Regions from separate parts of the Phaeovulum sp. W22_SRMD_FR3 genome, predicted to be linked through region 1. Evidence: riboswitches for the same ligand, from Rfam matches in the RefSeq annotation. Region 1 holds a riboswitch; the other holds the start of a gene.
The links. Region 1 has a riboswitch for cobalamin ahead of ACEN2S_RS13985 (CbtB domain-containing protein). Riboswitches for the same ligand answer to the same signal wherever they lie in the genome.

Region 1 (14,377 bases):
GGCCCCCGCCGGTATGGCGCAGGATTGGTATGCCGAAGACAGCCAGGATTGGCAGCAGGACTATGCGCCCGCGCCCGCAGCACCCCCGCGTGCCGCGCAAAGCAACCGCATCCGCCGCGCCGTCGACCCGGAGTATTTCGCCAATCCGGCCTATAACCCCGAGCCGGAACTGATTGAACAGCACGACCCCTGGGCCGATCATCCGATGGATGCGCCATCGCCGGACCGCATCCGCGCCCGGATTGCCGATGCGGTGAAAAGCCGCGCGACGGCACCGCAACCGGTTGATCTGTATGGCTACGCCGACGCGCAGGACGATGCCGGATTGCAAGGCTACGCCGACACCCATCATGCGCCGCAGCTGTACGCAGAGCGCCGCTATGCCCCCGATGAGGCCGAAGAGCTTTCCTATGCCCCGAGTGTCCCGCTGCGCGCCGAGCCCGCGCTGCACGCCCCCGCCCCCGCGCCCGCCGCGGCCCCGGTGGCGGCAGGCGCTGTCTCGGCGGTGATGGCCGCCGTGGCCAGCCGGATGGCGCGCGGTCCGAAAGCGCCGCTGGTGTCCGAGCGCGCCCGTGTCGAGCCGAGCCTGCGGGCCGAGCCGCCGCTGCAGGCGCGTCCGCGCTTCATGCCGGGCGCCGCTGCCGCACCGCAAGCCGCCGGGAAGGTGCAGCCCGCCTTGACCCGCTCGGCCGCGCCGCGCCCGCGGATGGACCCGATGCCGGAAATGCCGGGCGTGGTGGAAGATGCCGCCTTTGATCCGGCTTTCGCGGGCAGTGACGGGCTGCGTGCGCCGGGGTTTGAGCCCTTTGAGATCGAGTTTGACGACGCGCTGGATTACGCCGAACAAGACAGCGTGAATGCGTTTGAGGAATCCGCCACCCCCGCCCGCGCCTTGCTGCGTGGCGCGGCCCGCGACGAGCCTGCCACGGACGCCTATGCCGGTGACTGGGACGCAGAGGACAATGACAATGTCTTTGCGGTGGATGATGAGGATGACGCCCCGCTGACCACCCCCTTGACGGCGTCGCGTGCGCCGCTGTCGCGCGTGGTGATCCCGCAGCCGGAGGCGCGCCGCGTGGTGCAAAACCCGGTGAAAAAGCCGATTGCCCCCTCGCGTCAGGCCCAGGCCGAGGCGCAGCCGCGTCTGGCGCTGGAGCCGCAGGTCTCCAGCTACGAAGTGCCGCCGCTGAACCTGTTGACCAACCCCGCCTCGGTGCAGCGCCACAGCCTCTCGGATGAGGCGCTCGAGGAAAACGCCCGCATGCTGGAAAACGTCCTCGACGATTACGGCGTCAAGGGCGAGATCGTCAGCGTGCGCCCCGGTCCGGTGGTCACCATGTACGAGCTGGAACCGGCGCCGGGCCTAAAGGCCAGCCGGGTGATTGGTCTCGCCGATGACATCGCGCGCTCGATGTCGGCGCTCTCGGCACGGGTGTCGACGGTGCCGGGCCGCACGGTGATCGGGATCGAATTGCCGAATGCCAACCGCGAAAAGGTCGTGCTGCGCGAGATCCTCTCGGCGCGCGATTTCGGCGACAGCGCGATGCGGCTGCCGCTGGCTTTGGGCAAGGATATCGGTGGCGAGCCGATCATTGCCAACCTTGCCAAGATGCCCCACCTGCTGATCGCCGGGACCACGGGTTCGGGGAAATCGGTGGCCATCAACACGATGATCCTCAGCTTGCTCTACAAGCTCTCGCCCGAGGAATGCCGCCTGATCATGATCGACCCCAAGATGCTGGAACTCAGCGTCTATGACGGCATCCCGCATCTCCTCTCGCCCGTGGTGACCGACCCTAAAAAGGCGGTTGTCGCCCTGAAATGGGTGGTGGGCGAGATGGAAGAGCGCTACCGCAAAATGTCGAAAATGGGCGTGCGCAACATCGAAGGCTACAACGGCCGCGTGCGCGAAGCTCTGGCGCGGGGCGAGACCTTCAAGCGGACCGTGCAGACCGGCTTTGACGAGGATACCGGCGAGCCGGTGTTCGAGACTGATGAATTCACCCCCTCGACCATCCCCTATATCGTGGTGATCGTCGATGAGATGGCCGATCTGATGATGGTGGCGGGCAAAGAGATCGAGGCCTGCATCCAGCGTCTGGCGCAGATGGCGCGGGCGTCGGGCATCCACCTGATCATGGCGACCCAGCGTCCCTCGGTCGATGTGATCACCGGCACGATCAAGGCGAACTTCCCCACCCGGATCTCGTTCCAGGTGACCTCGAAGATCGACAGCCGCACGATTCTGGGCGAACAGGGTGCCGAGCAACTGCTGGGCATGGGCGACATGCTCTATATGGCGGGCGGCAGCCGGATCACCCGGATTCACGGTCCCTTCGTCAGCGATGAAGAGGTCGAAGAGATCGTCAACCATCTGAAAAGCTTCGGGCCGCCGGAATATATGTCGGGCGTGGTCGAAGGGCCGGATGAGGGGCGTGAAGCGGATATCGACGCGGTGCTGGGTCTGGGCGGCGGCACGGATGACGTGGAAAACGCGCTTTATGACACGGCGGTCGCCATTGTCTGCAAGGACCGCAAATGCTCGACCTCCTATATCCAGCGCAAATTGGGCATCGGCTATAACAAGGCCGCGCGTCTCGTGGAGCAGATGGAGGAGCAGGGCGTGGTCACCGCGGCGAACCATGTCGGCAAACGCGAAATTCTGGTGCCCGAGCATTGAACGGACCCCCCTCCCCCACCGGGGGGGGAACCAAATCACCGCCGCGGGGTTACCCTGACCGGATGGCCCGGATGCCCCAGCGGCATTCGGGCCTTTCGCTGAGGCAGGCCGGCGGAGGACCTGCCCGGACCCTGCGGATGGCGCGCCGCCCGATGGCACAAGCGTGATCCGTGACCGCCGCTTCGTGAACGCCGGGGGCTGGATATTTCCACGCCCGATGTCAGATTAGGATGATGATGATGCGCTTCTTTTCCCCCGCCGCCCTGCTGGCCCCGCTCCTTGCCCTGCTGCTGGCTTTGCCCGCAGCGGCGGCCGATAAAATTCCGCTCACCGAAATCTCGCGCTATCTGAACGGGTTGGGCACCGTCTCGGCGGATTTCACGCAAGTGAACTCGGATGGCTCGCAGACGGCGGGCAAGCTTTTCATCCGGCGTCCGGGGCGGATGCGCTTTGAATATGCCGCGGATAAAACGCTGGTGCTGGCCTCGGGCGGGCAGGTGGCGATTTTTGACGCGAAATCCAATCAGCCCCCCGAGCAATATCCGCTGGCACGCACGCCGCTGAACCTGATTCTGGCGCCGAAGATCGATCTGGGGCGCAACAAGATGGTGATGGGGCATGTGACCGACGGCACCCTGACCGCCGTCACCGCCCAGGACCCTGATCACCCGGAGGTGGGCTCGATTCAGCTGATCTTCTCGGCGGCGCCGACGATGCTGCGGCAATGGGTGGTCACCGATGATACCGGGGCACAAACCCGCGTCTCGCTGACCAATCTGCAGGCCGGAGAAACCTTCCCGCCCTCGCTGTTCTCGATCACCGATGAAGCGGCCAAGCGCGGATTCTGAATAACCTGACCTGCAGGAAAAGGGGCGCCCGCGGCGCCCCTTTTGTCGTCAGAGGATGCTCAGTTCTTGCGGCAGGCGGTCAGCTGCGCGTTGTACAGGGCTGCGCGGGCATCAACATTCGCGGCCACGGACATCAGCCAGCTTTTGCTGTTGTAGCTTTGGCGCGCATAGCCGGTCCGGCCTTCGTGATAGGCCAGATACTGGTTGCGGGCGTCTGATTTGGACAGGCCCAGCTTTCGCGTCGTGCCGTCCATGTACCAGCCCATGAAGTCGGTCGCATCCTCGATCCGGTCGCGTTTGGCGCCCCGGTTGCGGGTCTCGGCGCGGTATTCGTCCCAGGTGTTGTCGAGCGCCTGGCTATAGCCATAGGCCGAGCTTTGGCGGCCCATCGGGATCACCCCCAGCGCATAGCGGAACGGCGTGCGCGCATTGCCGATGAATTTCGATTCCTGATGGATCGTTGCCATCTGCACGGCGATCGGAATCCCCCAGCGGCGCTCGCTGCGTTTCATCGCGGCATAATATTTGGGACGCTCGCGCACAATGTCGCAGGCGTCATCGAGATTACGGGGCGCGGAAAAGTCTCCACCCCCGCAGGACGCCAGCAACAGCAGCGCCGCAAGTTTCAGATATCTGCTCATGTCTGCCTCTTGGCCTTCTTTTGTGCCATATTACGCAAAATTGAAGGTCAGGGAAATCACAAAGCCGACGATGGCCGGGCGATCGGCGGACTGTTGGTCCTGCGCTCACAGACTGTTTCCGGCGTTTTCGGCCCCCGGCAATGGACAGCCCCGGCGGAGAGGATTATTACCTCGAAGTTGGGGGCATCTGATTCATGCAAACAACGCAAGCGAAATATCACATTGGCCAGGTGGTCCGCCACCGCAAGCACCCGTTTCGCGGGGTGGTTTTTGATGTCGATGCGATGTTTTCGAATACCGATGCCTGGTATGAAGCCATCCCCGAGGACAGTCGCCCCTCAAAGGATCAGCCCTTTTATCATCTGCTGGCCGAGAATGATAACAGCTACTATGTGGCCTATGTCTCAGAGCAGAATCTGATCGCGGATCAGTCGGGCGAACCGGTGGATCACCCGGATCTGGGGGATCTTTTCGGAGATTTCGAAGACGGCCGCTATCCGCTGCAGTTTCAGCTCAATTGACCACCGTCTACTGACCACCGTCTCGCGCAGCGCCGCCGCACGGGGCTATGGTCCGGGGCTGTGGACCGCATGGGGGTCAGGCGATCAGCGGCAGACGAAACGCCAGCAGATTGCGGCCATTCTCCCGGCGATAGCCCAGATCCTGCGTCAGATCGCGGATCAGGAACCAGCCAAAGCCGCCTTCGGGCAGCGCTTCCGGCTCCGGGCGCTCCGATTCGGTCTCGGCGCGGGCCTTCAGGCAATCATCGGGCAGCGCCACACCATCATCGCTGACCGAGCAGGAGAGACTGCGGCGGTCCCGCACGATCGACAGGGTGATCGTGCCCGGCGCATCTTCGGCATAGCCATGCTCGACAATGTTGTTCAGCACCTCTGCCAGCACCAGTTCCAGCGTGCCGGATTCGTCCGGTGACAGCTGTCGCATGAAGCGGGCCACTGCCGCGCGCAGCGCGGTGCGCACCGAAAGCGGATCTGCCGGAAAGCTGTGGTGGAAAATCTGCGGCCCGGCGGCGGGCCGGCGGCGAACTTCCGGCGGTACCTCGCGTGCCTGGTCAGCCCACATCGCGCATCCCCTCACCCATGATTGCGGCTTTCATCGTCGGGTGGATTTTCAGCACTGAATCCATGCGGGTCAGACGGAACACCTTTTCCACATTCGGGGTCAGCGCCACCAGTTCGATCTTGCGCGGTGCCAGCGCCTTCATCACCGAGACGATGGCGCCCAGACCCGAGCTGTCGAGGAAGATCACCTGCCCCAGATCCAGCACGATCCGATGCGCCGGTTGCGCCGCGATTTCGCGCATCTGATCCTTGAACCGAATGGCAACGGCGGCGTCGAGCCGCTCTTCCCCGACGCGCACGAAGAGGGCTCCATTATGGGCTTCAGCATACAGGTTCATTCGGGGGGCCTCCGACAGGTCAACTTTGATCTGAAACTAGGGGGCATTCCTTACCATTCGGTGTGCGGCTGGGGGCAGGTGCAGGAAAGATATGAAAAATGTCATTGTTTCTGCACAGCTGACCAATCGAAGGGCTCACCGCGCGGCCAGAGGACGCTGGTCGCGCCCTTTTGGGCGCAGAATAGGCAATGTCCCCAAGGTTGCAGTGACTTTCTGAAATCACGCTTTGGTTGATCCGTCGCGGTCCGGGCCGCCTAAATACCCCAAACAGAAGACAATCGCCGCCCCTTCGCCCCTGTTCTGGCCGGAATCTGCGCCCGGAGCACCTGCCGCAGCGTTAACGCAGCTCAGATTTTCGCCCCCTCTCGCCAAAACTTTTGCCGAAGGCTAGAGGTTGAGCGGATGACAGGAGACGACAATGCTGGACTATGCAGAGCTTGCCACGACGATCCGGGCGCTGACCCATGGCGAAACCGATGAGGTGGCGCTGATGGCCACCGTCGCCTGCGAAGTGCATCACGCCGATGATCGTTTTGACTGGACCGGCTTCTACCGGGTAACCGCGCCCGAAGTGCTGAAGATCGGCCCCTATCAGGGTGGCCACGGCTGTCTGGTGATTCCCTTCGCGCGCGGCGTCTGCGGGGCGGCGGCGCGCACGGGCGCGGTGCAACTCGTGCCCGATGTCGATGCCTTTCCCGGCCATATCGCCTGCGCCAGCTCGACCCGCTCCGAGATCGTGCTGCCGGTCTTTGCCGGGGCAGGGCGGTTGATCGGGGTTTTCGACATCGATAGCAACCAGCCCGATGCCTTCACCCAAGCCGATGCCGAGGGGCTGGCCGCGATTCTGGCCGAGGTGTTCGGCGGGCTGTGAAGGTGGCTTGACCCTGCCCGCCATTCGCGCAGAAAAGGGGCAAAGGGTCTGACCGGGACCGGTGCAATCAGGGGATCGCAGCATGTGGGATGTGTTCATGGCCTTTCCGGCCGAGAGCCTGATCAGCTTTATCATCGGCGGGCTGATCCTGAATGTGGCGCCGGGGGCGGATGTGTTCTTCGCCACCGCCTGCGGCATCAAGGGTGGCCCGCGCGCCGGGGCGATGGCGGGCCTGGGCGTCGGCTTTGGCGTCTGCTGGCACATCACCTTGGCGGCGCTCGGCCTCTCGGCGGTGATCGCGGCGCATCCGGGCGCGCTCAGCGCCATCCGTTGGGCGGGGGCTGCCTATCTCGCCTGGCTCGCGGTGAAAAGCTGGCGCGCGGGCATGGGCGAGAATGATGCCAAAGGCGTGATCAGCCCCTGGCGTGCGATCGGGCGCGGCTTTTTGTCGAACGCGCTGAACCCCAAACCCGTGCTCTTCATCCTCGCCTTCCTGCCGCAGTTCACCCGACCGGAATACGGCCCGATCTGGCAGCAGATCGTCATCCTCGGCGGTATCTTCGCCTTTACCGGCACGCTGATCACCATCGGTTACGGCCTGCTGGCGGGCTATCTCGGCCGCTCGCTGGGGCGCCGCATGGGCGTGGTCAACAAGATCTCGGCGGTGATGTTCGGCGGTCTCGCCGCCAAGATCGCCATCTCCTGATGAGCGATTTTGTCTATACCCCGCCCGATCTGCCGCTGCGCATCCTGCATGCCGACCGCGATATCGTGGTGGCGGACAAGCCCACGGGCCTCCTTTCCGTCCCCGGCCGGGGCGAGGACCGCGCCGATTGCCTGATCAACCGGCTGCGCGAGGTTTATCCCGGTGTCCTTCTGGTGCATCGGCTGGATCTGGACACGTCGGGCGTCATGGTTTTCGCGCTGAACCCGGCCGCGCAAAAGCATCTGGGGCGGCAGTTCGAGACGCGCCAGACCGAGAAAACCTATATTGCCCGGCTGGCCGGACATCTGACGCCCGAGCGGGGGAGGGTGGATCTGCCGCTGATCGTCGATTGGCCGAACCGCCCGCGTCAGCATGTGAATTTTGAAACCGGACGCCCGGCGCAGACCGATTGGCAGGTGCTGGCGCTGGAAGACGACGGCACGACGCGGGTGCGCCTGATGCCGGTGACCGGGCGCAGCCATCAGCTCCGGGTGCATATGCTGGAACAGGGGCACCCGATCTTGGGTGACAGCCTCTATGCCTCAGGGGCGGCGCGCGATTATCCCCGGCTGATGCTGCATGCTGAAACTTTGGGCCTGACGCATCCCTATTCCGGCGCCGCGATGATGTTCACCGCCGACTGTCCGTTCTGATCCGGCCAGCCGGGTGCTTTCGCACTGGCATGGGCGGCTGTTTTCTGATTCTTAGAGGACAGCAATTGCCCGAAGGAGGACGGCACGGCCATGCTGACCTTGATCCTGCACCGAGACGCGAGTGCCACTGCCCGCCGCCCGGCCCGCTACTACCGGGTTGAGGTGGTCTATAACCTCTTTGGCGAATATTCGGTGCTGCGCGCCTGGGGGCCACGAGGCCGGGCAGGCCGTCAGGTCGTCTCGTGGTTTTCCAATCTGCGCGACGCGGTGACGGCGGCCGATCACTGGCATCTCAAGGCCCGCGCACGCGGCTATCATTTGACAAAACGGAGCTATGGTCAGGCATGACACATCTGTGGGTACGGGCCGAGCAGCGCCCGAATGAAGAGCGCGTGGGCCTGACCCCCGAAGGGGCGGCGGCGCTGATCGCGGCTGGAATCCGGGTGACGGTCGAGGAAAGCTCGGTGCGTGAGATCCCGCTGGCGGGCTATGTCACCGCGGGCTGCGAGATCGCGCCCGAGAACAGCTGGCCCGAGGCCCCGCGCGAGGCGATCATCTTTGGGCTGAAGGAATTGCCCGAGGATGGCACGCCGCTGCCGCACCGCCACATCATGTTCGGCCATGCCTATAAGGGGCAACCGGCGGGGCAGGAACTGCTCAAGCGCTTCAAGGCCGGCGGCGGCACGCTCTATGATCTGGAATATCTGGTGGACGAAAGCGGCCGCCGGGTGGCTGCCTTTGGCTATTGGGCGGGCTATGCCGGGGCGGCGATGGCGCTGAAATGCTGGGCCGCGCAGCAACGCGGCGAGATCTGCGGTCCGGTGTCGAAATACCCCGGCCAGCAGGCGCTGGTGGATGATCTGGCGGCTGACCTTGGGGCGGCACCGCGTCCGCGCGCCATCGTTATCGGCGCGCTGGGGCGCGTCGGCACCGGCGCCTCGGATCTCTGCGCGGCGCTGGATGTTGCGGTCACCAAATGGGATATGGCGGAAACCGCCAGCGGCGGGCCATTCCCCGAAGTGCTGGCGCATGACATCTTCCTCAACTGCATTCTGGCCCGGCCCGGCTGCCCGGTTTTCGTGCCCGCCGCAGCATTGCAGGACCCGGGCCGCGCCCTGCGGGTGATCGGCGATATCGCCTGCGATCCCACCTCGGAATTCTCACCGATCAAGGTCTATGACCGCACCACCGACTGGGCCGAACCCGCCCTGCGCGTCGCCTCCGATCCGGTCCTGGATGTGACGGCCATCGACAACCTGCCCTCGCTGCTGCCGCTGGAATCGAGCATCGATTATGCCGGGCAACTCCTGCCCTCGCTGCTGACGCTGCAAGATCTGACGGCGGGTGTCTGGGGCCGTGCCAAGCGGGACTACGACCACTACGTCGCGTTGGTCTGATCCCGGGGGCGCCCGGCTCAGGTCGGGCGCAACACCTCTCCCTCGGCATCCTCGATGCTGAGGCCAAGTGCTTCCATCCCATCCTCGATGAATTCTGCCAGCTGCGGCATGCCCAGCAGATAGCCCGCGCTGGGGGCCGTTGCCTCTTCCCGCGCGGTCTGAATCGCTTCCACCAGCTCGTCCGCCTCAAAAGTCTCGCGTCCGATCCAGACCAGAGCGGTCAGGCTGGCCTGTTCATCCACATTCAGATCGGTGATGAACTCGGCCAGTTCACGATAATGCTGGCCATGCGGGACATCGGAATCCAGCTCACGCGCGCGCAAGAGGATATAGGCGAGTTTTGCCGGGCTGATCAAAAGCATGGGGCACCTCCTGCACAGACTGTCGCGCCAAGGCGCGGGCAATGCAAGCGGAACCCCGTCAGGCGGCAGAGCTGCGCCGCAAGAGGTAGATGTCCATCAGCCAACCATGCGCCGCCCGTGTCGCCGCCCGCCGCGCGATGATTTCCGGCCCGGTCCCGGCCAGCGGTCCGGCGATGTTGATCTCTTCCGCCATCCCGGCATAGGCGGTCCACCAGATCTGGACGCCTTCAGGCGGCAGCGTCTGGAACGCGCAATCGCCATCCAGCATCACCACCAGCGTGTCCACCCCCTCGGGCCAACCATGATCGCGCAACCGGCGCCCGGTGGTCACCAGAAACGGCGCGCCGATCTCGTTCAGCGGGATCGCATGCGCGGCACACAGCGTCTGGATCGAGGTGATGCCGGGAATAACGGTGATCTTCGGGGCAGGGGTCAAACGCCCGGCAATCCGCAATGTGCTGTCATACAGCGCAGGATCGCCCCAGACCAACAGCGCCACCCGGCCCGTATCCCCCAGATGCGCGGCAATCTCGCGCGCCCAGGCGGCGGCAATCGCATCATGCCAGTCATCCACCCGACGCCGGTAGTCCGGAGTGGTGGGGTCCCGGACCGGCAGGTCAAACTCCACCAAACGGGTTGCGGGGTTGGTCACCACTTCGGCGCAGATATCCCGGCGCAAACCGGCCAGATCATCCTTGTCCGGCCCTTTGCGCGGGATCAGGATCAGATCGGCCCGGTTCAGCGCCGTCACCGCGCTGCGGGTCAAATGATCGGGATTGCCGGTACCGATACCCACCAAAATCAGTTCAATCATCTGCCTGTCCTTTGCGCGGCCTGACCATCGCCGATCCATACGGGGCGCACAAGCCGGAGTGACCGCCTCTGGCAGGGTCGGATGCCTCCGGCGGGGATATTTTGAACGAAGCAAGATCTGGCATTTGCTTCGTTCAAAATATCCCGGGGGAGCCGCCGCAGGCGGTGGGGGCAGCGCCCCCTCTCCCCCGGAATCAGGGATTAGCCGAGCGCCTGCAACGCGCGCGCGTTCCAGAAGCGGGAGGCGAGCGCGCCCAGGGTGAGCCAGGCCATCAGCGCCACGCCAAGGGCGCGGGCCGAAAACTCCCCGGCCAGTTCGGGCGGGGCGACACCGGCATAGCTCTCCAGATGCGGCGCGCCGATCACATGCGGCAGCGCCAGCACGAGCGCGGCAACGACCCAGCTCAGCGGCCCTTTGCCAAAGCCAAAGAGGGCTGCGGCGATGAGGCTGGCAAGGACGGTGCCCAGCCACCAGATTTGCCGGTCGGTCAAATCGGCCGCCGGGGTGCCCGGCAGTTCAGGGGCCAGCCCCATTGCCGGGGCGAGTTGCAGCGCCACAAAGCCCGCCAGCCCCCAGAGGATGCCCTGTGCCGGGCCGACACGATGGCCGAAATGCTCGGCCAGTCCAAAACCCGCCACCATCAACAGCGCATAGGCGATGTAGGTGGTACCGGTAAAGAGCACGGTCAGGCTGTTGCGCTGCAGGGTCGAAACCTCGCCTCCCTCCTCATGGGAATGCTCATGCGCGGCGTGGTCGTGCCCGGCATCCGCCTGAGCCTCCGGCAGCGCGGCGTGATCATGGCTGTGCGCCCCGGCCTCACCCGTGGCAACGCCTTGATAATGCACCAGCTCACCTGATTCATATTGCTCACCCTGCAGCAAAAGCGGCTGGATGAACGCGAAATGCAGCAGGGCCGCAAGCAGCCCCGCCGCACAACCAGCGAACAACGCGCTGGCCAACATGCGTTGGATCATGAATTCAGGTTGGGCTTAGTGGCAGGGAAAGCCGACCGCGTGGCGCGTGTCATGCGCCGCGTCATGCAGGGTCGCCGATTGCGCATGGCCCGCGATAAAGACCAGCGTTGCCCCCAGAAGGGCCACGAAAACCGCCGAGATCAGCGTGGTCGAGGTGGCAGCGGTTTTCGTCGTGTTCAGCGTATTCATTCTCATCTCCTTGCCGTCACACCCGACGGCCTCATGGTTTCTCCGCGCATGGCCGGTCTCCTGACTCGCGGGTCGGTGCAGAACCTCGGCCTTCCCGGCGTGGCGCCAGTGGCATCATCGAGGCCTGCTCGCCGCATACAGTCGCGGGGGCGGTTGGGGCTTGGGGCGCCGTCTTCGGTCCGCCCTTTCCCCATTCCCGTTTCATTCCAGACGCTTTGCGCCTTTGGTGGAAACCATGCCTGTTCATTTGCCAGCAAGCCCGCCCGCCGGTCAAGCCTGTTTGCGGCGCTCTGGAGGCTGATCTAACCGGGAATGCGTGCCAGCGCCTTCAGCCGCAGATCGCCAAAGGCGCGGGCATCGGCAAAGGTGCCATCGGCTGCCGCCAGATAGGCGCGGGCGAATCGCAGAAGGTCGGGCAGATCCGCCGCCGTCAGATCGCCAAAGAGATAGGCGGTCTTGCCCTCGGCCCGAAACGCCACGGTTGACGGGCGGGTGCAGCCGGACATGCAGTCGATCCCTGCCACGCGGAGCGGCAGCCCCTCGGCCGCCAAGGCCGCCTCCAGCGCGGGCAAGAGCCCCGATTGCCCCGCGGCGCAGCTGGTGCAGACATGGACGCGGTGGCCGCTCATGCCCCCATCAGCTCCAGCGCCAGCGGGCCATAGAGGATCAGCGTTGGTCCGTCGCCAGCGTCCCCGGCGATCAGCGCGGGCAGCGCGCCCACGGTGGAGGGGCGCAGCTTTTGCGCAGGCGTCGAGACATTCTCGGCCATCAGCGCCGGGGTCTCGGGTGGCAGGCCCTGGGCGATCAGCCCAGCGGCCAGCGTCGCAAAGGTGCGCCGCGCCATATAGACGATGGTGGTCGCCTGCGGATCGGCCAGGGCAGGCCAGTTCAGCCCCTCGGGCAGCGCGCCCGAGACATCATGGCCGGTGACATATTGCACCCGCCGCGCGGTCAGCCGCCGGGTCAGCGGAATGCCTGCCGCCGCTGCCGCAGCCGAGGCTGCGGTGACGCCGGGGATGATCTCATAGCCGATCCCGGCTTCGCGCAGCGCGACGATTTCTTCCTCCAGCCGTCCGAACACGCCGGAATCGCCGGATTTCAGCCGCACCACTTTCGCGCCGGTGCGCGCGTAATCCACCAAGAGGCGGCTGACGTGATCTTGCTTGGGCGAGGGGCGGCCCGCGCGTTTGCCCACCCCCACAAGGTCGGCCCCGGCGCGGGCATGGCCAAGGATCGGCCCGGCGGAGAGGTCATCGAACAGCACAGCATCGGCGGCAGCCAGACGGGCGGCGGCCTTCAGCGTCAACAGTTCAGGGTCGCCCGGACCGGAGGAGACAAAGGAGACGAAGCCTTGGGGGGTCGGGTCGGTCATAGGGCCTCGGCGATCAGGTGAAAGAAGGTGCCGCTGGCCCGCCCGCGACGCGAGCCGGTCTCGGCCACCGCCGCCCCCGTGGCATCGGTTACTTCGGCCAGCGCGGCATCGGGTTGCGCCAGAATGCTGGCATAGTGAAACTCATGCCCCATCAGCCGCGCGCCTGCGGGCTGGCCCGGCATCGGGGCGGTGAGGTTGGCGCGGCGATAGCCCAGATGCATCCGGCGTTTGGCAAAGGAGGTCTCGAGGCCCAGAAGGCCCGCCATTTCATGGCGGCTGCCATCGGCGGCCACCAGCCCCGCGCCCATCGCCATATAGCCGCCGCACTCGCCATGCACCGGGCGCGTTTCGGCAAAGGCGCAGAGGCCTGCCCGAAATTTCGTAGCGGCGGCCAGAACGCCCGCATGCAGCTCGGGGTAGCCGCCGGGCAGCCAGCAGCAATCGGCGGCGGTGTCCGGGCCCTCATCGGCCAGCGGCGAGAAGGGCAGGATCTCGGCCCCCGCCGCGCGCCAGCCCTGCAGCTGATGCGGATAGACAAAGGAAAATGCCGCATCCCGCGCCAGCGCAATCCGTTGCCCCGGCGGGGTGATCGGCAGCGGCGGGGTGAGCGGCAGCCGGGTCGGCCCGGCGGCGGCGCGGATGGCGTTCAGGTCCAGATGCCGGGCGACAAAGGCGCCCGCCGCATCCAGAATCCGCGCCAGATCGGGGTTTTCCTCGGCCTGCACAAGGCCCAGATGCCGCTCGGGCAGCTCAATCTCCGGGTTGCGCGGCAGGCAGCCGAGGCAGGCGATGCCTGCCGCCGCCAGCCCCTCGCGCACCATCGCTTCATGCCGGGGCGAGGCGACACGGTTGGCCACCACGCCGGCAATCTGCACCTCGGGCCGCATTCGGGCAAAACCCAGCGCCACCGCGCCCGCCGATTGCGCCTGCCCCGAGACATCGAGCACCAGCACCACCGGCCAGCCGGTCAGCGCCGCGAGATCGGCACTCGCCCCGGTGCCATGGGCCCCCGGCACCGCCACGCCGTCAAAAAGCCCCATCGAGCCTTCGGCGATCACCAGATCGGCATCCGCCCCGGCATGGATCAGCCCGGCGAGCATCGCCTTGCCCATCGCCCAGCCATCGAGATTGACCGAAGCCCGCCCCGAGGCCGCCGCGTGAAAGGCGGGGTCGATGTAATCCGGCCCGTTCTTGAAGGGCTGCACGCAAACCCCCTGCGCCCGCAACGCGGCCAGAAGGCCCAGCGTCAGCGTGGTCTTGCCGGTGCCCGACGCGGGGGCAGAGATCAACAGGCCCGGGGTCACCTTCGGATCACGCCTGCGGCTCGGCCGAGGCCGGACCCGTTCCGGGGAAACGCGGCTCAGTGCCCGTCGGGCGGAAGCGGCGGTCGTAATCCCCGGCATAAAGGCGGCTTTCGCCGAATTCCTCGGCCCCGATCGCCCGCCCCACG
Region 2 (14,377 bases), on a different contig from region 1:
CCTCGGCGGCCTGGGTGACAGAGCCGGTCTCGGCGACTTTCAGGAAGATGATGAGGTCTTTGTGATTCATACTCATATTCTTTTTGCATCTAATGTGATGATCAATACAAAAATGACATGAATCAAGTTTTATTATCGCAATTATGAATAATTAAATCTCCATGATGCGATTTTAGGCAGGTTCGGGCGGTGGGATGCCGCAGGCAGCAAAAAGGCCCGTGAAACACGGGCCTTTCCTGAGATGTCGCGCTGGGCGCGCCGGTGGGTTGGTCCGCGGCCTTACGGCAGCACCAGATCGCCGCCCTCCAAAAAGGTCTCCAACGCGCGTTTCCAGGGGGCCAGATCATAGCCTTTCGCATCCAGCCAGGCGTCGTTGTAATAGGTATCGGTATAGCGCGCGCCGCTGTCGCAGATGACCGAGACGAGCGAGCCTTCGCGCCCCGCCTTGCGCATTTCCGAGGCCACCCAGCACAGGCCAAAGAAATTGGTGCCGGTCGAACCGCCCACCCGCCGGAAGATCAGATCCGACAGGATCTGCATCGCGGCGATCGAGGCGGCATCGGGGATGCGGATCATATGGTCGATCACTCTGGGCAGGAACGAGGGCTCCACGCGGGGGCGGCCGATCCCTTCGATGCCCGAGCCTTGCGTGCAGGTCACCTCGCGGTCGCCCGAGCAATAGCTGTCGTAAAACACCGAATGCTCGACATCGACGACACAGAGCCGCGTCGCCAGATTGCGGTAGCGGATGTAGCGCCCGATGGTGGCCGAAGTGCCGCCCGTTCCCGCGCTCATCACCACCCAATCGGGGACGGGATGTGCCTCGCCCTCCATCTGGGCAAAGATGCTCTCGGCGATGTTGTTGTTGCCGCGCCAGTCGGTGGCACGTTCGGCATTGGTGAACTGATCGAGGTAATGGCCGCCGGTTTCCTCGGCAATCGCCTGCGCCGCCGCATAGACCTCCGAGGATTTCTCGACGAAATGGCAGCGCCCGCCGAACCGCTCGATCTCGCGGATCTTCTGCGGCGAGGTCGTGCGCGGCATCACGGCGATGAAGGGCAGGTTAAGCAGCCGGGCGAAATAGGCCTCGGAAACGGCGGTCGAGCCGGATGAGGCCTCGACCAGCGTCGTCGTCTCGCCGATGTGGCCGTTGCAGATCCCATAGAGCACAAGCGACCGCGCGAGGCGGTGTTTCAGCGAACCGGTGGGATGCGTGCTCTCATCTTTCAGATAGATGTCGATGCCGGTCAGCCCGCCGAAGACGGGCTTGATCAGATGGGTGTCGGCAGAGCGGCGCGCATCGCCCTGCAAAAGCGCGATGGCGCGGCGGGCCCAGGCGCGGCCCGCGCAATCGGGCAGCGGCAACAGGGCGCAGCAGGCGGAGGCGGGGGCGGTGAGGTTGGTCATTTCAGCAGGCGATCACAGCTTCAACTTCGACCAGCGCGCCCTTGGGCAGCGCCGAAACCTCATAGCAGGCCCGCGCCGGATAAGGGGCGCTAAAGGCCGCGCCATAGGCTTCGTTGATCTGGGCGAAGGGGCCAAGATCGGTCAGCAGGATCGTGGTCTTGACGGTGCGCGAGATGTCGGTGCCCGCCGCTGTGGCAATCGCCGCGATATTGGCCAGACATTGCGTCATCTGCCCCACGGCATCCTCGGCGGCAAAGGCGCCGGTGGCGGGGTCAATCGGCAGCTGGCCCGAGACGAAGAGCAGATCGCCGATGCGGATCGCCTGCGAATAGGGGCCGATGGCGGCGGGGGCATTCGGGGTGTCGATGGGGGTCATGAGAGCTGTCCTTCAGGTGGAATGGCCGAGGGGGTGCATCAGGCGGTTGGCCCAGCCAAAGATCGCGATGGCATGGATCAGATCAATTATTTCCGTATTGTCCATCCCTGCCGCCTTTAGCGCGGCCAGATGACGGGCCTCCGCGCGGGGCGGGGTGGCGGTCAGCGCCTCGGCAAAATCCATGATCGCGGCATCGCGCGGCGCCAAAAGATCGCGCCGCCCGGCATAAAGCGCCGAGATCACCGCCGCCGAGTCCCGCAGCCGGGAGTGCTGGCGGGCATGCACATTGGCGCAGTATCGGCAGCCATTGACCAGCGAGGCGCCCAGCGCGCCCAGCTCGCGGTCCTCGCGCGGCAGGCCGCCCTCCACATACATGATCGCATTGAACAACAGGGTGCGCGCGACATAGCTGTCGGGGTCATGCGCCAGCGTGCGCACATAGGGCGAGACCTTTTTGGCCGAAGGCGTCACCTGCATCGCTGCCAATTGGCGCGGCGTCGCCTCGTTGATCTCGACCGGGGGCAGATAGGGCGTCCAGGACAGCGGCTTCAGTTTGATCTGCGGGATTTCGGCGGTCTTGGTGCGGGTGTCAGCGGTGGTCATCCGGCGGCCTCCATCAGGGCCAGACCATGCGCGACGCGGATCTGAAAGCAGACATAGGCCAGAAGCTCCGACAGCGCGATGATCTGCGGCACGGTGAACCCCGCTGCTTGCAGCATGGCCAGATCCTGACCGCTGGCCTCTGCGGGCCGCGCCGCGATCATGTCGGCATGCCGCGCGAGCGCCGCGAGGGCCGGGTCGGCCGGGGTCTCGCCCCGGGCCAGCGTGGCCAGATCCGCGCCCTCCGGCACCCGGTAAACCCCGAGAAGGGCGGGGTTTTCCGCGCCCCGCGCCGCGCGGTATGCCACCGCCTGCCGCAGATCCTCCGACAGGCCCAAAGCCTCTTCGGGGCTGAGCACGGCGGCACGGCAGGCCTCGGCCCCGTCAACGAATTCCGGCCGAAAACGGCGCAAGGCGTGGATCGCCCCCTCGGGCGCCAGGCCAGCGGCCCGGTCAATGGCATCCGATTTCCGTGTCAAAAGAACCTCTTGAATTTTTCCCGCCCCAGTGATGGAGACATTCTGTATTCATAAAGCGCATAGTGCCGGGCTGTCTATGCTAAAATCGGATGATTTGGGTTTAATTATGTCAATCAAGAATAGTGATATGCCGGATATGCGCGGCATAGAGGCATTCGTAGCGGTGATGGCCTCGGGTTCGATGACCGCGGCGGCCAAGCGTCTGGGCATCGGGCAGCCGGTGATCACCCGTCTTGTGCGTGATCTTGAGGCGGTGCTGGGCTTTACCCTGTTTGAGCGCAACGGCCCCCGGATCTCGCCCAGCCCGAAAGGCGTGCAGTTTTACGAGGATGCGCAGCGCCTGCTGACCAGCTATGCTCAGGTGGCCGAGCGGGCCGCCAATCTGCGCGAAGAGCGGGTGCAATCGCTGACCCTGGCCGCGACCCCGGCGATGTCGGCGGGGATGGTGCCGCAGATGCTGCGGGCGCTGGGCGCGGAGCTTCCGGGGACAGTGGCCCTGCCGACGATGGATGCCGAGCATCTGGTGCAGGCGCTCTTGCGGGGCGAGGCGGATTATGCCGTCTCGGCGCTGCCTTTGGCGCATGCCGGGCTTGACTGTCTGGCGCAGGCCGAGAGCCATCTGGTGGCGGTGGTGGCCGAAGATCATGCGGGCGAGGTGGTCGCGCTGGACGCGTTCCGCGAGGCGCGGCTTCTGAGCGTCGGCAACAGCTACCGGATCCGCCACCGGATCGACGCGGCCTTTGGCGATCAGGGGATCGTGCCCATCGCCAAACTGACCACCAACAGCTCGCTCAATGCGATGCTGGCGGCGCGGGCGGGCCTTGGCATCGCGCTGGTTGATCCGGTCTCGGCGCGCGGGATCGCGTTGCAGGGCATCCGCATCCTGCCGCTGGCGGTGGCCATTCCTTATGAATGGGGCCTGTTCCGCAGCACACGCCCGGGTCTGGCCGAGCTGGAGACGGCGCTGACCGCCGCCTTCACCGATGTCGCCGCGGCGTTGCAGGGCTGAGCACCGCGCGGAGGGGGCGTTACTCGGGCTGCATCTGCCGCACAATGCCCGTCAGACGGTCGCGGGCCATCGGCGGCAGCGTGGCGGGGACGGTCAGATCCGCCAGCGCCACCGGTGCCACCGCAATCAGCATGACCATCCCCATCGTGTAATGCGGGCTGCATTTGATGCCGTAAAGGCCGGGGGTCTCGAAAGTGATCTCGATCTCCGCGTTGATCGGGGCTTTCACCTGCGCGGCATCCTCGGGCCAGATTTCGGGGATGCTGGCCACATTATGGCTGGGTTGGGTGGCGACAAAGCGGACCTTGTCGCCGGGGTTCAGCTGCAGGAAGGCGGGCTCATAGACCATGCTGCCGCTCTCGCCCCGGGTGAGCATTTTCACCTCATGGGTCGCGGAAGCCGCCGTCGCGGGCAGGATGATCATAAAGGTGATTGCGGAAAGTGCGTTTCGCATCAAAGGTTTCTTTCAATGAAGGGGGTGAAAGCGCATCAGGCGGCTGCCGTCTTGCGGATCAATCAGCGGGCTTGCGCGGACGCCAAAGACCCGGGCCAGCAGCTCAGGGCTCAGTACGTCTGAGGGCGGGCCGAGCGCCACCAGCACCCCCTGATGCAAGACCGCCACCCGGTCACAGCGCATCGCCTGATTGAGGTCATGCAGCGCGATCACGGTGGAGAGGCCGAGGGTGCCGATCAGATCGAGGATCGACATCTGATGGCGGATGTCGAGATGGTTCGTCGGCTCATCCAGCAGTAGGATCTGCGGGTTCTGCGCGAGAGCCCGGGCAATATGCGCGCGCTGCCGCTCGCCCCCCGAGAGGGTCGACCAGTCCCGCGCGGCGAGATGGGTCAGATCGACCCGCGCCAGCGCCCGTGTCACCTCGGCCTCATCCGCGTCAGACCAGGGGCGCAGCGCGTCCAGCCAGGGCGTCCGCCCCAGCGCCACCGCATCGCGCACCGGGATGCGGTCTGTGGTCTCGGCGCTCTGCGCCACCAGCGCGATCTGCCGGGCGATCTCGCGCTGCGGCATGTCCTCCATCGGCCGCCCGTGCAGCGTCAGATGCCCGCGGTCGGGGCGGATCAGCCGCGCCATCAGCCGCAGCAGCGTCGATTTGCCCGAGCCGTTCGGCCCGATCAGCCCCAGCATCTCGCCGGGGGCAAGGGTGAGGCTGACGGCGTCGAGCAGGGTGCGGCCCCGCACCCGGCGTGTCAGATCATGGGCGGAGAGGGTCATCGGCCGGCCCCCGCGCGGATCAGGATGATGGCAAAGGCCGGGGCCCCGACAAGCGCGGTGACCACGCCGATGGGCAGGGTCTGGCCCGGCACCAGCACCCGGGCGATGACATCGGCGGCGATCAGAAACACCATGCCGATCAGCGCCGAGACCGGCACCAGACGCGCATGGGCGCTGCCCACCAGAAACCGCGCGGCATGCGGCACCACCAGCCCGACAAAACCGATGGCGCCGGTGACCGAGACCATCACCGCCGTCGCCGCCGCCGTGGCAAGGATCAGCACCGCCTGCACCCGCCGCACCGGCACGCCCAGCGAGGCGGCGGATTCCGTGCCAAAAGTGAAAGCGTCAAGTGCCCGCACATGCCACAGCGCCGCGCCCAGCACGAGCAGCACCGCCACGAGGGTGAGGCCGACATCCTCCCAGCGCACCCCCGAGAGATTGCCAAGGAGCCAGAACAGGATGCCGCGCGCCTGTTCGGCACTGGCCGAGCGCGCGATGATAAAACTGGTCAACGCATTGAACAGCTGCGACCCGGCAATGCCCGCCAGCACGATCTGTGCCGCCCCGCGTGCCCCCGGCCCGCCGCCCGCCAGCCGCGCCAGCCCGACGACCAGCCCGAAGGCCGCGAGCGCGCCCAAAAGCGCCCCCGCCGACATCGGCAGGAAGGCCGCGCCGAGACCGGTCACCGCCACCAGCACCGCGCCGGTGGAGGCACCCGCCGAAATCCCCAGAAGATAGGGATCGGCCAGCGCGTTGCGCAACAGGGTCTGCAGCACCAGCCCCGAGATCGCGAGGCCCGCGCCGCAGCTCCCGGCCACCAGCGCGCGCGGCAGGCGGTACGACCAGATGATGCCCTGATCGATCGGGTCGATCAGATGGTCCGCGCCCCAGATCTGATTGGCCAGCGCCTGCCAGACCGTGCCGAGCGGGATCGGCGTCTCGCCCAGAGCGGTGCCGATCATCGGGGCCAGCACCACGAGGAGCGGCACCCAGAGCCAGGGCAGGGACCTGCGGCGCTGAGCCACCGCCACCGATGCACAATCGGTCATTGCGTCAGCCCGTCCATGCCCTCGGCCAGCACTTCCAGCCCGTCAATCAGCCGGATGCCGGGGTGCATCGCCTCGGCATCCAGCACAACGATGCGGCCTTCGCGCACCGCCGTCATCTGCCGCGTCACCGGGTCAGACTGCAAAAAGCGCAGCTTTTCCGCGACATCATCGGCGGGAAAGCGGCGGCGGTCCATCCGGGCAATGATCAGCACCGAAGGGTCGGCGCGGGCGATGGTTTCCCAACCCACCGTCGGCCATTCCTCATCCGACGTGACCACATTGCGCAGGCCGAGCCGCGCCAGCATCCAGGCCGGCACCCCCATCCCGCCCGCCATATAGGGGTCAAGTTCCAGATCGGCCGAGGAAAACCAGACCGCCGCCGAGGCATCGGGCAGCGCCATCGCCTGCGCCCGCGCCACGACCGCCGCATCGCGCGCCTGCAGATCGGCGATCAGCGCGGCACCCGCATCCTGCGCATCCATGACCTCAGCCATCTGCGCGATGCTCTTCCACAGGGTGCCGATGTCAAAGGGGGCCAGCCGGGTGCCATCGGCGCCGACCAGATTGTCCTTGCCCTCACAATCGGTGGGCATGACATAGGCCGGGATCCCCAGATCGGCGAATTGCGGACGGGTGCCGACCGCGCCCTGGGCGCCGATCATCCATTCAAACATCGTCGGCACGAAACCGGGGCGCTTGTTCACCACCGCTTCAAAGCTGGGCATGTTGTCGCTGATCCGCGCGACCCGGGCGTTTTGCGCCTCATAGGCGGGCAGCACCGCGTTGAACCAGAGCGCGGTGCCGGCCATGCGGTCCGCCTGTCCCAGCGCATAGAGGATTTCCGTGGTGGATTGCCCGATGGAGACCACATTGTCGGGGCGCGCCGGTATCGTCAGCACATGCCCGCAATTGTCGAGGGTCAGCGGATAGCGGGTCTCGGCGGCCCCGGCGGCGGTGGCCGCGGAGAGGGCCAGAACGGCGGTGATCATGGCCGTCAGCTTGGGGGTGAACCCCATGTTCAGCCCGGTTCCAGGTTTGGTTTTCAGGCCGGTTTTCGGTTCGGTTTTTGGTGCGTTTTTCAGCATCAGAGACGTCCTTCATGAAACGAAGGACGGGGTTGAAGAAGGCGCAACAAGGGTGTCCGGGCAAAAGCCCCGGCACCGCTGCATCTGGCGGTCAGGCTGGATGGATGCCGGTATCGGCACATGCGGTCTTTCTCCGGGGCACCCCGCCCGGTGTGGCTTCGATCATGATGGCAGGTCTCCTGACTCGCGGATCGTGGCCTTCCCCGCCTTCCCGGTGCAGGGCACCAGTGGCATATCGGGGTTGGCTACCGCTCACAGTTGCGGGGGCAGTCGCGGATTCGGCGCCTGATGGCTACTCCTCACCGCATTCCCTTTTCACCCGTTCGGAGCTTTTGCCGACGCGGGAACCATCAGCGTCAGAGATGCCGCCGAACGGCCGTGAAGTCAATCGCCGGTTGCGCGGCAGGACGCTGTTTGGGCGGATTTCGGTTTCCAGGGCTTTGCTGCGGGGGATGCGCTGTTCTGAATTTCCCGTGTTTTACATATGGATAGAATGATCTTCGGCGGTGAAGGATGCCGACCGGGACCACCGTGTGCCTGCAACCCTCGCATCACGGCAGGCGCGCCGCGCCACCGTCATCACCAGCGGCTGCAGCGGCTGCAGCGAGCATGAGGAGCGTGAGGATCACGGGCAGCGCGTGGCATGGCCGGTGATCTGCCCGCGCCCGTCAATTCGCTGCGGCCCGCCTATCCTGCCCGCGCGGGTCATTTGGGCCCCGTGCCCGTCAATAGTGCCGATAGACCAGATCACCGGGGTCGGGCCGTGCCGCCTGCGCGTCCAACCGGGCGCCCAGCCGCAGAGCCAGCGCGGCGGATCTGGCGTTTGCAGCGTCCATATAGCTGACCAGCGTGGCGAGATGCCGGCCCTCTTTCGCCCAGTCGCGCAGCGCCGATGCGGCCTCGCAGGCATAGCCATGCCCCTCCGCCTCTGGATAGAGGAACCAGCCAAGCTCATGTTCGGGAAAAAGGGGGCCGGTGTTGATGCCGACCTGCCCGAGGCAGTGGCCGCTTGCCCGGTCCTCGATCATCAGCGCCCCGAGGCCAAAGAGGCTCCATTGCGCGTGATCGCTGCAAAACATCCCCCAGGCGGCCGTGGGGGAGAAGGGCCCCCCCATATGCAGCGCGCGGTCCGAGGCCATCAGCGCATGGTAGGCAGGCCAGTCCCCGGCCTGCATCGGGCGCAGGATCAGCCTGGCGGTGGTCAGGGTTGGTATCGCGTCCATCGCATCCTGTGCTGCAGCGGGCTGGTGTCACACCATCCCACAATGCCGCCGCGCGCTGCAAGAGCCGCAACCGGGGACAGGGGCTGCCTCTGCCGACCCGCGCCACCCGCCCCGCGCCCTGTGCCCCCCCCTGTGCCACCTCAGGCCCGCGTCGCCTCAGGCCCCGCTGCGTTTGAACTGATAGGTGGAATCGACGCGGCAATCGGCCATGCCCAACATGGCGAGGGCGGCGGCATTGGCGCCCGAACCGGCCCCGACGCGCAGGTGAAAACGGGCGACCGCACTGTCTTCATCCACCAGCGATGAGGTCAGCGTGCCTGAGACACTCAGCATGTCATTCTGCACGGGCGCCACCAGTTTCCCCTGAAACATCGTCGGCCCGATCTCGGTCCAGTTCACCACCTGATCCGAGGGGTTCATGTTCAGCTGCGCCGGGTGAAACACCCCGCCCCAGGCGATGCGGCGGGCGAAAACCATGCCGCTGACCATGCCGGGCAGGGTCTGCGCCAGACCCTCCGGGCAACCCGCGATCTTCGTAGTGCGCACCTTGCCCGTCCAGGTGCCGTCGCGCGGCACCACCGGGGCGAAAACCTCCAGATCACAGCGCCCGTCGCCGCCCATGGCGCTGTCAATGTCCTCAAGGCTTTGCGCGCTCCAGAAATAGCTGTCGGCATAAGAGACCACGACCCAGTCGCGCGCCCCCTCGGGCGGCGCGGTGCCGATCAGCGCGCTCACCTCATCGGTGGTCATCGGGCTCAGCGTGCAGCGGCAGCCGCCGTCGCGGCAGTCTGCATAGACCGCCTTGCCGCCGGTGCCGAGGTTGGCTTCGGCGCGGGCAGGTGCCGCGAGCGGGACAGAGAGGCCGAGCGCGGCGATGACAGGCAGGAATGCAATGCGGGTCATTGGGTGTCCTTTGCAAGGCCGGGGGCCAGAAACTCTCGCAGATCAAGGCCTTCGGGTGCGGTGATCGCGATGCCCTGAAGGCTGCGCATCACCTCGGCCAGATCAGGGCCGGTGCCGGAGGCGGTTGCGGCCGATGGTGTCGCGGTGGGTGTCGTCGTGGCGGCGGCATCCTCAGCCCGTGCGGCGCCCAACGTGCTGCGCAACAGGGCGAGGGCGGCAGGGTCGGTGCCGGTCACCGCGCAGAGCAGGCCGACCGATACCGCCTCGCAGGGCCCGAGGCTGGCAGCCCATTGCCGCGGGTTCAGCGCCATCTGCACCGCCAGCGGCGTTCCGGTGTAGAATTCCGCGCTGGGCTGGGTGGCCGCGACCCCGGCAGCGGTTTCCATCCCATAGCCGGCACCGGAAGCCCAACCGGGCAGAAGGTGGTAGCGCAGCCCCGCCGCGGCATCGGTGACATAGCAGGCAGGCTCTGCAACGCAGCGCGCCAGGCCCTCGGCGCCATCGGGCAGGGCAAAGGCGCTGCGGTCCGCCGCCACGGTGCGGGGCAGGGTGATCGCCGCGGGGCCGTCCGGCGCCACCGAGATCACCGCGACATAGAGCGGGCCCTGGCCTCCCTCGGCCTGACCCTCGATCAGCCAGCGGCCGGGATCCAGCCGGGTGTCCCAGGCCTCGGCGGCAAAATCGCCGCTGCCGAGCATCAGGCTGTCCTGCCCCCCCGCCGGGGTGGCCTGCCAGCGGATGCGCATGCCCACATATTCCCCCGAGATCTTCAGGGCGACCGGATCACCCGGCTGTGCGGCGCCAGCCCCGGGCGCATCGGGCCCCGCCGGGCTTTGCGCCGGATCATAGGGGATCACGAAATGGTTCTCGGCCCCCGCCACCACGGTGATCCGCCCGGTGAAGACCTGATCGCCCGCCTCGCCGCGCACGTCATAGACGCCGGGCAGAAAGCTGGCCGCCACCGGGGCCGAGACGCGGTCGTTCAGCGCCCAGGCCTCGGGCGGCAGCGGGTTGGCGACATCCGTGGCGGGCACCGCCGACCATTGGACCGAGAGCTCCAGCCCCCCCTGATCCGCTTCAATCGTCACCGGCACCGGGCCGCCGGGCGTTGTGGCGGCGGGCATATCCGCCGCCACGGTCAAGGGCGCGCGGGCCAGCACATCCTCGGACTGGAAATGATAGATCAACTCATAGGTTCCGGGCGTCTCGGGCGCGGTCAGGCTGGCGGGGGTGCCGTCTTCCACATCGGCCGAGGCCAGCGCCCCGGCCTCGCCCGGGGCGCGGATCTCGATCCGGTCGCCCGCCGCGCGGGGGCCGGTCCAGCCGATGTAGAGATCTGCGCCCGGCGCCGCGCTGGCGGGGCCAGAGAGGCTCGCGGGGGCCAGCACCGGTGTACTGCCCGCGGGCAGCACGGTGATCGGCCGGGTGATCAGCACCTGCGCATCGTTGAATTTGTAGGTGAATTCGTAGTTGCCCGCGGTGTCGGGCATCCGCAGCACCACCGGATTGCCGCTGGCGACATAGGCATAATCGACATAGCTGTCGTCGCCCGCCAGACGCAGCTGGATATTGTCATAGACCGCGTTCGGTCCGTTCCAGCCGATCGGGACCAACTGCCCCACCGCGGCCTGATCGGGCGCCATCAGCGCCAAAGGCCCTTCGATGACGGTGATCGGCCGCGTGGCGACAATGCTGTGATCCTGATGCTTGTAGCGCAGCTCATAGATCCCCGGCGTGCCCGGCATCTGCAGCGAGACCGGATTGCCCTCGGAGACATAGGCATATTCGAGATAGCTGTCATCCACCGGCGCGACGATCTCGATCGTGTCCAAATCCTCCTGCGGTCCGGTCCAGCCCACCTGCACCATGGTGCCAATGGCGGCCTCATCCGGCGCGGTCAGCCGGGCTTCGGGCAGGGGGGCGGCGGCGGTTTCGGGCGGGGCGGCCGGCGTGGTGACGGTGGCGGTCAGCGCCTCGGCAAGGCCCGCCGCATCGCCGGCCTGAATGTACTTGCCCCCGGTTTCCGCCGCGAGGCAGGAGACCTGCGCGCCCTCGGCTGCGGTCAGGCCAAAGCCGATGACATGGGCGGTAAAGTTCAGCCCGCCGGCCTCCAGCTCGCGCCCGAGCGCGCAGGGATCGGCGGCGCAGGTCTCCAACCCGTCGGTGACGAGCACGACAGTCGCGGCCTCTTCGCCATAGCGCAGGGCTTCGGCGGCCTGGCGCACGGCCTCGGACAGGGGCGTTTTGCCAAGGAATTTCATCGCGTTGACATCAGCGGCAATCGTGGGGGCGGTGCCCGCGGCGGGCGGCACCATCAGCTCGATATCGCCACAATCACCCTTGCGCCGATGACCATAGGCCATCAGCCCCAACGCCTGCCCGGCGGGAATTCCGGCGAGGACCGTCGCCACCGTGTCGCGGGCAATCTCAAGTTTCGGGCGGCCGTCGATCTGCCCCCACATCGAGCCGGAACCATCCATCACGATGATCGTGCGCGGGGTTTCGGCGGCCAAGGGCGTCGCCAGAAGGGTGAGGGCGGTCACGAAGACGCCAATCCAGGGTTTCATGCGGCATCTCCGGTGTTGGAAGAGGAAGTGGACCCGCGCCCCGTCCAGGACATTGCGCGGGTGCCGAGGGTCTTGAAACGCTCAGAAACCCCGTCCAGCTTGCGTTGCCACTCTGGATTGGGGCTCTGGCCCTCGGAAACGGTGAAAAACGCCTGCAAAAGGCAGGCAATGGCGAAAGGTTCGATCAGGGCGGCCTTCACCGCCCAGGCAAAAAGCACCGCAAAAACCAGACTGGCGGCCGAGGCCTGACCGGGCAGGAACCAGACCAGCGCCGCCGCGGGCGCCAGCATCAGCACAAACACCACCACTGACAGCAGCCAGATCAGCGCGGTGATCCAGGCGGCGCTGATCAGCAGGGGCCGGGCGTTTTGCGCGTAAAGCACCAGTGCCGTGCGCGCGGCGGCATAGGGGTTTTCGGCGCGGGTGCGCAGGACATGCGCCAGCATCACCTCATCCATCAGGCCGACGGCCACTTTCAGATAGGCGCGCACCAGCGCCATCACCCGCTCCAGCCCGGGAATCGGCAGGATGCTGAACAGCCCCTGCAAGAGGCCGGTCACCGCGCCGATCACCCCTTTGACCAGCTGATCAAGGCCGAACAGCAGGCTCGCCTGACCAAAACGCGCGGTCACAATGGCGCGGGCATAGGCGATCTGCCCTTGCCCCTCGGGCAGGGCGCGGCCCTGCAACGCCTCGACCATCACCGCGATATGGCCCGCTTTGACCAGATACAGGAGATATTCGCGCGCGAGATAGAGCAGGCCCGCGCTGAGGCCAAAGCCGCCGACGCCGCCCCAGACAGCCGCGCCCAGCCGGGTTTCATCGTCCCAAAAGCCGCCGATGCCATAGCCCAGACCGGCACCGGTGCCGGTGGCGAGCACAAAGCCCGCGGCGATGCCGAAATAGACCAGCACCCGAAACAGCAAAAAGGGCCAGGTTTGGCGCATCAGGCGCAGTGAAATTCCCAGACTGAAATGCGTCATCCCTGGCCCGTACCTCTTACTCACCGGTTTGGCGCGGCCGAAATTGCCGCGATCAATATGCTCAGGCTATGCGGAACGCCGCCGCTGTTCTTGGGGTGGGCGGCACTGATTGCGGGCTGGGCGGCACAAAGGGCGGTGCAGACGGATCAGCGCGCCCTCTGCGCGGCGGCGCGGCTGTCCGACGGCGTTTCGCCATAGAGCTGGCGATAGCATTTGTTGAACCACGACAGGTCGCCAAAGCCCGCCGCCATCACCAGATCACTGACCGAGCGGTGATCCTGCGCCGGATCCAGAAGCATCCGGTGCACCAGTTGCAGGCGCCGCCCTGTGACGTAATCGCGAAATGTCGTGCCCTCATCGGTGAAGAGGGCGCGGGCGTAACGCTCTGAAATCCCTTGCTTCGCGGCGATTTCCGCCAGGCCCATCCCCGGCGTCGCCAGATGCGCCGCGATGTCGGATTTCAGCGCGCGCAGGCGGGCGGCCCGCACCCCGCGGCCCTGCATCTGCAGCCGCTCATTCTCATCGGCACAAAGCGCCATCCGCGCCAATTCGTGCAGATGCGACGTGCAGAGGCCGATTTCATCCGCGCCGAGCGTCGCCGCTTCGCTGTGCAGCATCTGGGCATAGCCGACAAAAAGCCGCCATTGCGGCGTCATCTTCACCACTTCGCGCAGGCTGCCGTTCAGCGTGCGGGCGGGCAGGGCCAGTGCCGCGCGCGGGATCGAAATGTAGAACATCTCGGTCTGCGGCGCGCCGAACTCTGCGCGGCCCGCCACTTCATTGGGGTCAAGATAGACCTGACCCGCGCCACAGCTGACCTCCTGCCCGCCGAGTTGCGCCATCTGAAACCCCTGGTTCAGCGGCACATGGATCAGAAGATTATCCGCCTCATCCGCCGCCATCGCCCGCGTGCGGCGCGTGACCGAGGCGGAATGGCTGGTGCGGGCCGTCACCACCCCCGGCAGCAACTTGATGGTGGTATGCGAACTGTAACTGTCTTCATACGTCGGCTCGATCGCCAGCTTGCAGATGGAGGCGGCGGCCGCCTCAAACGCCGAGACGCGCTGTCGGGGCTCATAATCATTGGTCGAGAGGGTCACCACCATCAATGGATCACGCACGGCCCTGACATCTCCCATTGTCCGACAATCTCCGATTACACGGTGTGGCGGGGGCTTCTGTCAACCGCGGTGGTGCTGCGGGCGGGATGTTTCCACAATGTCCGCGCCTGCGCGGGGCGGGGGCGGGGGCGGCACGGCGCGGCGACCCGGGTCACAACGGCCCCGCGACGCCGCCCAAACTCTCGGTCAGGTCGCGGGCGGCCTGCATCACCTGTCGCCCCACAACCGGCAACCGCTCCGGCGTCAGCCGTGCGGCAAGCCCGGAGACCGAGATCGCGCAGGCGGCCTCGCCCTGCGGCGACCAGACCACGGCGGCCACACAGCGCAGCCCGGTCACATGT

Region 2: linked by a shared signal. The riboswitch ahead of ACEN2S_RS10615 (ABC transporter substrate-binding protein) and the one ahead of ACEN2S_RS13985 (CbtB domain-containing protein) in region 1 are both predicted to bind cobalamin.

Annotation. Positions count from the first base shown of each region.
Region 1 covers NZ_JBGQOG010000010.1:61,960-76,336, reverse strand. The annotation lists gene ACEN2S_RS14055 (DNA translocase FtsK 4TM domain-containing protein) at 1-2,680, shown strand, start outside; gene ACEN2S_RS14050 (LolA family protein) at 2,911-3,528, shown strand; gene ACEN2S_RS14045 (transglycosylase SLT domain-containing protein) at 3,588-4,169, opposite strand; gene hspQ (heat shock protein HspQ) at 4,364-4,690, shown strand; gene ACEN2S_RS14035 (ATP-binding protein) at 4,767-5,252, opposite strand; gene ACEN2S_RS14030 (STAS domain-containing protein) at 5,242-5,589, opposite strand; gene ACEN2S_RS14025 (GAF domain-containing protein) at 6,008-6,460, shown strand; gene ACEN2S_RS14020 (LysE family translocator) at 6,543-7,166, shown strand; gene ACEN2S_RS14015 (pseudouridine synthase) at 7,166-7,819, shown strand; gene ACEN2S_RS14010 (WGR domain-containing protein) at 7,910-8,167, shown strand; gene ACEN2S_RS14005 (saccharopine dehydrogenase) at 8,164-9,216, shown strand; gene ACEN2S_RS14000 (DUF3775 domain-containing protein) at 9,234-9,578, opposite strand; gene cobF (precorrin-6A synthase (deacetylating)) at 9,637-10,392, opposite strand; gene ACEN2S_RS13990 (CbtA family protein) at 10,593-11,366, opposite strand; gene ACEN2S_RS13985 (CbtB domain-containing protein) at 11,382-11,555, opposite strand; cobalamin riboswitch at 11,589-11,808, opposite strand; gene ACEN2S_RS13980 (DUF1636 family protein) at 11,858-12,184, opposite strand; gene cobA (uroporphyrinogen-III C-methyltransferase) at 12,181-12,927, opposite strand; gene ACEN2S_RS13970 (cobyrinate a,c-diamide synthase) at 12,924-14,231, opposite strand; gene cobM (precorrin-4 C(11)-methyltransferase) at 14,239-14,377, opposite strand, start outside.
Region 2 covers NZ_JBGQOG010000006.1:205,284-219,660, reverse strand. The annotation lists gene ACEN2S_RS10660 (LysR family transcriptional regulator) at 1-70, opposite strand, end outside; gene ACEN2S_RS10655 (PLP-dependent cysteine synthase family protein) at 280-1,407, opposite strand; gene ACEN2S_RS10650 (Rid family detoxifying hydrolase) at 1,409-1,783, opposite strand; gene ACEN2S_RS10645 (peroxidase-related enzyme) at 1,796-2,386, opposite strand; gene ACEN2S_RS10640 (hypothetical protein) at 2,383-2,862, opposite strand; gene ACEN2S_RS10635 (LysR family transcriptional regulator) at 2,990-3,871, shown strand; gene ACEN2S_RS10630 (pseudoazurin) at 3,891-4,325, opposite strand; gene ACEN2S_RS10625 (ABC transporter ATP-binding protein) at 4,338-5,102, opposite strand; gene ACEN2S_RS10620 (FecCD family ABC transporter permease) at 5,099-6,154, opposite strand; gene ACEN2S_RS10615 (ABC transporter substrate-binding protein) at 6,151-7,170, opposite strand; cobalamin riboswitch at 7,392-7,606, opposite strand; gene ACEN2S_RS10610 (GNAT family N-acetyltransferase) at 7,965-8,462, opposite strand; gene ACEN2S_RS10605 (hypothetical protein) at 8,619-9,365, opposite strand; gene ACEN2S_RS10600 (vWA domain-containing protein) at 9,362-11,932, opposite strand; gene ACEN2S_RS10595 (hypothetical protein) at 11,929-12,915, opposite strand; gene ACEN2S_RS10590 (helix-turn-helix transcriptional regulator) at 13,062-14,036, opposite strand; gene ACEN2S_RS10585 (IclR family transcriptional regulator) at 14,188-14,377, opposite strand, start outside.